2 regions of the Anaerotruncus massiliensis (ex Togo et al. 2026) genome follow, and region 1 is predicted to be linked to the other one. Evidence: predicted binding sites of a transcription regulator. Region 1 holds the regulator's gene; the other holds the start of a gene.

Region 1 (4,047 bases):
GTGCTGGGGCGGCTCAAGGCCCACCTCGAGGAGGGGAAATCCGCCCGCAGCTTCGTGTGCGACGCGGAGGAGCGCGCCGCGCTCGAGGACATGCCCCTGCTCTCCGACAAGCCGGTCATCTACGCCGCCAACATGAGCGAGGCGGATTTCACCGGCGGCATCGAACAGAACCGCTTTTACCATGAGGTGGAGGAGATCGCGGCGGCGGAGCACGCCGAGGTGCTGCCCATCTGCGCCCGGATCGAGGAGGAGATCGCCGACATGTCCGCCGAGGACAAGCTGCTCTTCCTCGAGGAGATGGGGCTGCATGAGTCGGGCCTCGACCGCCTCATCAAAAAGAGCTACGCCCTGCTCGGGCTGATCTCCTACCTCACCGCCGGCAAGCAGGAGGTGCGCGCGTGGACGATCACGCGCGGCACCAAGGCCCCGCAGGCCGCCGGGAAGATCCATTCCGATTTTGAAAAGGGCTTCATCCGCGCCGAAGTCGTCGCGTACGACGACCTCATCGCCTGCGGCTCGATGGCCGCCGCCAAGGAGAAGGGCCTTGTCCGCTCGGAGGGCAAGGAATACGTCATGCAGGACGGCGACGTCGTCCTCTTCCGCTTCAACGTCTGATGAGGCGGGCGCTGGTCCTGTGCGGCGCGCTCGCGCTCGCCGCGCTGCTCTTTTTGTTCCTGCGGCCGCACCCGGAGCGCGCCGCCTTCCTGCCCGAGGCGCAGAACGACTTCGTCCTGGGCGTGGTCGGCCTGCCCGGCGGCGCGCCCGCCCCGGAAAGCGCATCCCCCGTTGACGGGGTCCCCTCCCGGGCGGAAGTGGTCCCCGCGGAATCCTCCGCGGCTTCCGAGGCCGGGTCCGCCGAGGCCGAATCCGGCGAACCGGAAAATACCGCCCCGCTTCCCGAAGCCGCCGCGCTCCCCGCCGGGGAACGCAGCGTGGACGCCCGTCCCGAGCGGGAGAGCTACCCTGTTGGGACCGGCGAGATCGCGCTCGTCGTCACCAACCGGACGGAAAACGACCTCATCTACACCCACTGGTTCGACTTCCGGCGGGTGGAGGGGGACGCCGTCGTGCCGCTCACCCCGCGCGCGGGGCTGATGGCAAACCCCGACGACGTGAACGCCGAACGGGTGCTGCACGGGGGTGAGACCGTCACGATTACGCTGCCCATCGACCTCTTCGACGAGCCGTTGCCGCCGGGCACCTACCGCGCGGCGCAGTTGAGCTGCTTCGCGGATACCGGCGGGCAGGCGCTCGCCTGCTCGGAGATCACCGCGGACTTCGTTATCGCGGAAAGCTGAAGAGCAGGCCGGGGCGCCGCCCCGCCGCCTTTTGAAAAAGGCGGGCGAAAATCTTTGCTTTTGGCTTTCTCACGGCGCCCCCCTTTGCGGGGGACGCGGCCGGCCTGCGCCAAACGTTCTTTGCCCCCTTTCTTTCAAGAAAGGGGGCTGACGGCTTCCGGAGGAAACCGGACAAAAGAAGGCCCCCGCCGCAAGGCGGGGGCCTTCTTATTTTCGCCTCCCCGTCATTCATCCTCGGGGTAGGCGGCGTTGATTTGGTAGCAGAGGGTCATGAGGCTGTCGCCCAGGTGGACGTTCTCGACGACCGCACCCTCAAAGTCGAGGGAGAGGTCGTAATGGGAGAAGTTCCAGAAGCAGTTGACGCCGAGCTTCATGAGCCGCTGGGCGGTCTCGAAGGCGACCTCCTTAGGGATACAGAGGATGGCGGCCCGCGGGGACTGCTCCTTGCAGAACGCCTCGAGCCCCGCCATGTCCTGCACGGTCAGGCTGCTCACCTTCTGGCCGATCACGCGGGGGCTGTCGTCAAAGATCCCGACGAGCTTGAAGCCGCTGCTCTCGAAATCCATGTGGCGCGCGATCGTGCGGCCGAGGTTGCCCGCGCCGATGAGAACCATGGGGGTATGCTTGTTGAGACCCATGATATTGCCGATCTCCTTGTGGAGCGCGGCCACATTGTAGCCGTAGCCCTGCTGCCCGAAGCCGCCGAAGCAGTTGAGATCCTGGCGGATCTGGGACGCGGTCAGCTGCATCAGGGAGGCCAGCTCGCGCGAGGAGATACGGGTGACGTCGCGGCTGAGCAGGTCGCCGAGGAACCGGTAGTACCTGGGCAGCCGCTTGATAACGGATAGGGAAACACCCTCGTGTTTCGGCATATGCAAAACCTCTCGATCCAGAATTCCCGGTTACAGCCGTGCGATGGTGTCCATCACATAGTTGCCGAATTCCTCGCAGGTGCAGCCGGTGTCGCGGCCGGTGACCGCGAGCTTCTTTTCCTCGTACATACAGATGTCCAGCGCCCGTTCGAGCTTATCCGCCTCGGCCTGGTAGCCGATGTGGCTCAGGAGCAGCACCGCCGCCCGCAGCATCGAGCAGGGATCGGCGTATTTGCCGCGGCCCTCGGCGATCATGCGCGGGGCGGAGCCGTGGATCGCCTCGAACATCGCGTAGCGCTTGCCGAGGTTCGCGCTGCCCGCGGTGCCGACGCCGCCCTGGAATTCGGCGGCCTCGTCGGTGATGATGTCGCCGTAGAGATTGGGCAGCACGAACACCTGGAAGTCGCGGCGGCGCTTGGGGTCGATCAGCTTGGCGGTGGTGATGTCGATGTACCAGTCGTCGGTCGTGATGCCGGGGTACTCCTCGCCGATCTTCTGGCAGAGCTTCAGGAACTTGCCGTCGGTCGTCTTGACGACGTTCGCCTTGGTGATGATCGACACGCGGCTCTTGTGGTTCTTTTTCGCGTAGTCATAGGCGAGCCGCGCGATCCGCTCGGTGCCCTCGGTGGTGGTCACGACGAAGTCGAACGCCACGTCCTCGTCCACGTTGAGGCCGCAGGAGCCGATCGCATAGGCGCCCTCGGTGTTCTCCCGGAAGAAGGTCCAGTCGATCCCCTCGCTCGGCACCTTGACGGGGCGCACGTTGGCGAACAGGTCGAGCTCCTTGCGCATCGCGACGTTGGCGCTCTCGACGTTGGGCCACGGGTCGCCCGCGCGCGGAGTCGTCGTGGGGCCCTTGAGGATGACGTGGCATTTTTTGAGCTCGGCGAGCACGTCGTCGGGGATCGCCTTGCCCTGCGCCGCGCGGTTCTCGATCGTCAGCCCGTCGATCGTGCGGAACTCCACCTTGCCCGCCCCGACCTCGTCCGCCAGCAGGTGCCGGAGCACCCGCGCGGCCTCGTTCGTGATGATGGGGCCGATGCCGTCGCCCCCGCACACGCCGATGACGATGGTGTCGAGCTTCCCGTAGTCGGTAAACTCCTTCTGCGCCTTGATGCGCTCGTTGCGCGCGAGCTGCGCTTCCACGAGCGCCGCGAACTTTTCAGCGGCGGCTTTGACTTTCTGGTCCAATCGCGTTTCCTCCCATATTTTCATTTCCCCCGCGCGCTCTCACGCCGGACGGTCTGTCTATATATGATAATTTTATAACAGACTTACCCCATTGTCAATGAACGATGGAAAGAAATCCGGTCGCCTCCCCCGCTTTTACGAGGGGAACAGCCCCGCCTCGCTGCACATCTCGACCTGGGCGCGCAGCGTGCGCTTGGCGGCCGCGAGCCTGCGGCTCACGGTGGAGGGGTGCACCCCGAGCTCCAGGGCGATCGCCGGGATGTTGCGCCCCCCGAAAAAATAGAGCGCGACGACCTGCCGCTGCTTGGGCGGCAGGTGGCGCACGGCGCTGCGCAGGAACCGCGCGTACCGTGCGCGCGCGGGTGCGTTGTCGGCGCACTGCGGCGCGGCGATCCGCTCGAAATCCTGGAGGGAAAAGGTGCTTTCACATACGTCAAACATGTGCCCCGCCCCCCTCAGTCATAATAGTGGCGCAGGTAGTCCATGACCACGCGCAGGTCGTACAGTTCGGCGTAGAGCGCGTCGATCCGCCGCTGCGCGGCGAACGCCTCCTCGCCGCGCGCCGTCTGCGCGAACACCCTCAGCTCCCGCAGGCGCTCCTGCAGGCGGTCGGCCGCCGTCCGGTACTCCTCCGACAAAGCGGTTAAATCCATTCAATTCCTCCTTGTGATTTTACAAATCGTGTG
Region 2 (4,047 bases), on a different contig from region 1:
CTCTCTTCGGCCGCCGCCGCTATCTGCCCGAGCTGGCCGCGTCCAACAAGGTGACGCAGGCATTCGGGGAGCGGGTCGCGCGCAACACCCCCATCCAGGGGACGGCCGCCGACATCATCAAGATCGCCATGGTGCGGGTGTTTGAACGCCTGCGCCGGGAGGGGCTGCGCGCCCGTCTCATTTTGCAGGTGCACGACGAGCTGCTCGTCGAGGCGCCCGCGGAGGAGGTCCCGGCCGCGACCGCGATCCTCAAGGAGGAAATGGAACATGCCATTACGCTCAAGGTCCCCCTCGTGGCCGACGCCAACGTCGGGGACAACTGGCTCGAAGCCAAATAGACCGCGCCGCCTCCGGCTGATTTCCCGCCTCTCGGGAACGCCCCAGTACCTCGTCCGCTTTGGGCGGATGACCGGGGCGGACGTGGCGGGGGTGGCCGAAATCGAGGCGGAGTGCTTCTCCCAGCCGTGGAGCGGGCGCACCCTCGCGGGGGAACTGGAAAACCCCTGCGCGGTCTTCTTCGTCGCCCGCAGCGGAAGCCGGGTGGTCGGCTACGCCGGGATGCACCGGGTGCTGGACGAGGGATACATCGCGAACGTGGCGGTCACGGCGGAATTCCGCCGCCGGGGGATCGCCACCGCGCTCATGCGGCGGATGTTCCTCTACGCCCGCCGGGAAAAGCTCGGCTTTCTGACCCTCGAGGTGCGGGAGGGGAACCGCGCGGCCATCGCCTTCTATGAGAAGCTCGGCTTCGGCGCGGTGGGCCGCCGCCGCAATTTTTACGCCAACCCGGCGGAGGACGCCATCCTGATGACGGCGTTTTTGACGCGGGGGGCGCGGGAGGAAACAGCGACATGAAAATTTTAGCGATCGAAAGCTCCTGCGACGAGACGGCCGCCGCCGTGGTGGAGGACGGGCGCAGGGTCCTTTCTTCGGTCATCAACTCGCAGGTGGCGGAGCACCGCGTCTACGGCGGCGTGGTGCCGGAGATCGCCTCCCGCCGCCACTGCGAGAACATCGTGCCGGTGGTACAGGGCGCGCTCGACGAGGCGGGCGTCCCGCTCGAGGGGATCGACGCCGTCGCGGTGACCGCCGCGCCGGGGCTCATCGGCGCGCTGCTCGTGGGGGTCAACTACGCCAAGGGGCTCGCCCTCGCGGCGGGAAAGCCCCTCGTGCCCGTCCACCACATCCGCGGGCACATCGCCGCCAACTACCTGGCCCATCCCGAGCTGGAGCCGCCCTTCCTCTGCCTCGTGGTGTCGGGCGGGCACACCCACATCGTCGAGGTGCGCTCCTACACCGAATTCCGCGTCGTCGGCCGCACGCGGGACGACGCGGCGGGGGAGGCGTTCGACAAGTCCGCCCGCGCGATGGGGTTCCCCTACCCGGGCGGCGTCTACATCGACGAGGCCGCCGGGCGCGGCGACCCGGGCAGATATAAGCTCCCCAAGCCCCGCGTCGAGGGCGCGCCCTACGACTTCAGCTTTTCGGGGCTCAAGACGGCGGTCATCAACCTGCTGCACAACGCCGGGCAGAAGGGGGAGGAGGTCGACGCCGATTCGCTGGCCGCGAGCTTCCAGAGGACGGTCTGCGAGGTGCTGACCAGCCACCTCGAGGCCGCGGCGAAGGAGCTCGGATACCGCGTCGTCGCGGCGGCGGGCGGGGTTTCCGCCAACAGCGGCCTGCGCGCCGCGCTCGGGGAGATGTGCCGGAAAAACGGCTTTGCGCTTTACGTGCCGCCCCTCTCCCTCTGCGGGGACAACGCCGCGATGATCGGCGCGCAGGGCTACTATGAATTCCTTGCAAATCCGCCCGCGGCGCTCTCCCTCAACGCCGCCCCGTCCATGGATATCGCGGCGGCGTTTTCGGCGCGGGACTGACAAAATGCAGGAGGGAACTTTGCCCTCCTGCAAAACTTTGACGAAAAATTAACACAAATTCCAGAAAACCCATTGCAATTTCAAAAGGTTCGGTCTATAATGATAAACGTGGGAGATTTCGATTTTCTAGGGAAACTCCACAGAAAACCGACCAAATTCCCCCGCATTCCGGCATGGTTTTTATAAATTATTCCAAATACACCGAGAGGAGAACAATCATGACAAACAACAAGAATGTCCTCAACTGGATTGAGGAGATGAAGGCGCTTGTAAAACCCGACAAGGTTGTTTGGATCGACGGCAGCGAGGCCCAGCTCAAAGAGCTGCGCGACCAGGCTCTCGCGACCGGCGAGATGGAGGCTCTCAACCCCGAGAAGCTCCCGGGCTGCCTGCTCCATCGCACCGCCATCAACGACGTCGCGCGCGTCGAGGGCAGGACCTTTATCTGCTCCCGCAGGAAGGAGGACGCCGGCCCGACCAACAACTGGGAGGACCCGCAGGTCATGTACGCCAAGCTGCGCACCCTCTTCGACGGTGCGATGCAGGGCCGCACCATGTATATCCTCCCCTACTGCATGGGCCCGATCGGCTCCCCCTTCTCCAAGGTGGGCGTTGAGCTGACCGACTCGATCTACGTCGTGCTCAACATGGACATCATGACCCGCATGGGCCAGCAGGCGTTCGACCAGCTCGGCGACACCTCCAACGACTTCGTCCGCGGCCTGCACTCCAAGGCCAAGATGGAGGAGGAGAACCGCTACATCGTCCAGTTCCCCGAGGACAACACCATCTGGTCGGTCAACTCGGGCTACGGCGGCAATGTCCTGCTCGGCAAGAAGTGCTTCGCCCTGCGCATCGCCTCCTACCAGGCGAAGAACGAGGGCTGGATGGCCGAGCACATGCTCATCCTCGGCCTGGAGAACCCCAAGGGCGAGATCAAATACGTCTGCGCGGCGTTCCCCTCCGCGTGCGGCAAGACCAACCTGGCCATGCTCATCCCGCCGAAGAAATTCCAGGATGCCGGCTACAAGGTCTGGACGGTCGGCGACGACATCGCCTGGCTGCGCGTCGGCCCGGACGGGCGCCTCTGGGCGATCAACCCGGAGAACGGCTTCTTCGGCGTCGCCCCCGGCACCAACATGAAGTCCAACCCCAACGCGCTGATCTCCACCCAGAAGAACACGATCTTCACCAACGTGGTCCACAACCTCGACGACAACACCGTCTGGTGGGAGGGCCTCGACAAGAACCCGCCCAAGAACGCGCTCAACTGGAAGGGCGAGAAGTGGGACTGCACCGACGGCTCCAAGGGCGCGCATCCCAACTCCCGGTTCACCGCTCCGGCGGTCAACTGCCCCTGCATCTCCTCCGAGTTCAATAACCCCAACGGCGTGCCCATCTCCGCGATCATCTTCGGCGGCCGCCGCGCCAAGACCGCTCCGCTGGTCTACCAGGCGAGGGATTGGAAGCACGGCGTCTTCGTCGGCTCCACCATGGCCTCCGAGACGACTGCCGCCGCCGCCGGCGCCGTGGGCGTCGTCCGCCGCGACCCGATGGCGATGCTGCCCTTCTGCGGCTACAACATGGGCGACTACTGGGCGCACTGGCTCGAAATGGGCGAGAAGCTCGGCGACAAGGCCCCCAAGATCTTCAACGTCAACTGGTTCCGCACCGACGACGAAGGCCACTTCATCTGGCCGGGCTTCGGCGACAACATGCGCGTGCTGAACTGGATCATCGACCGCTGCGAGGGCAGGGCCGAGGCGGTGGAGACCCCGATCGGCTACGAGCCGAAGCCGGAGGATATCGACGTGGAGGGTCTCGGCGACGTCACCACCGACACCGTCAAGGACCTGCTGACCGTCGACAAGGCCCTCTGGAAAGAGGAGGTCAAGGGCATCAAGGAGTTCTATGCGAAGTTTGGCGACAAGCTGCCGAAGGAACTCGAAAGCCAGCTCTCGACCCTCGAAGCCAACCTCGACAAGTAAGGTGCCGTTATGATGAAAGAACTGCGGCTCTTCAACCCCTGGCGCGGGATCGCGGCCACGGCCCTCGTGGGCGCGGCCGCGGCGATCGCCGTGACGTTCGGCGTCATGGCGGCGCTCATCCTCCGCGACAAAAGATAGCTCTTTCAACGATGTCAAAAGGCCCCGGACGCAAAGCGTCCGGG

The links. The regulator Rex, encoded in region 1, represses fermentation and respiration genes when NADH is low (regulators of the CRP and FNR family bind a similar motif). The targets are predictions, from matches to a motif close to ATTGTTAANNNNTTAACAAT.
Region 2: the regulator Rex is predicted to act here: its motif matches at 1,914-1,933, upstream of RCI06_RS07840 (phosphoenolpyruvate carboxykinase (GTP)).

The regions. Positions count from the first base shown of each region.
Region 1 is NZ_JAPJQF010000017.1:32,953-36,999, reverse strand. It holds gene ychF (redox-regulated ATPase YchF) at 1-615, shown strand, start outside; gene RCI06_RS07265 (hypothetical protein) at 615-1,298, shown strand; gene RCI06_RS07260 (redox-sensing transcriptional repressor Rex) at 1,523-2,170, opposite strand; gene RCI06_RS07255 (isocitrate/isopropylmalate family dehydrogenase) at 2,201-3,385, opposite strand; gene RCI06_RS07250 (sigma-70 family RNA polymerase sigma factor) at 3,497-3,802, opposite strand; gene RCI06_RS07245 (hypothetical protein) at 3,817-4,014, opposite strand.
Region 2 is NZ_JAPJQF010000020.1:5,180-9,226, forward strand. It holds gene polA (DNA polymerase I) at 1-338, shown strand, start outside; gene rimI (ribosomal protein S18-alanine N-acetyltransferase) at 406-855, shown strand; gene tsaD (tRNA (adenosine(37)-N6)-threonylcarbamoyltransferase complex transferase subunit TsaD) at 852-1,877, shown strand; gene RCI06_RS07840 (phosphoenolpyruvate carboxykinase (GTP)) at 2,096-3,865, shown strand; gene RCI06_RS07845 (hypothetical protein) at 3,878-4,003, shown strand.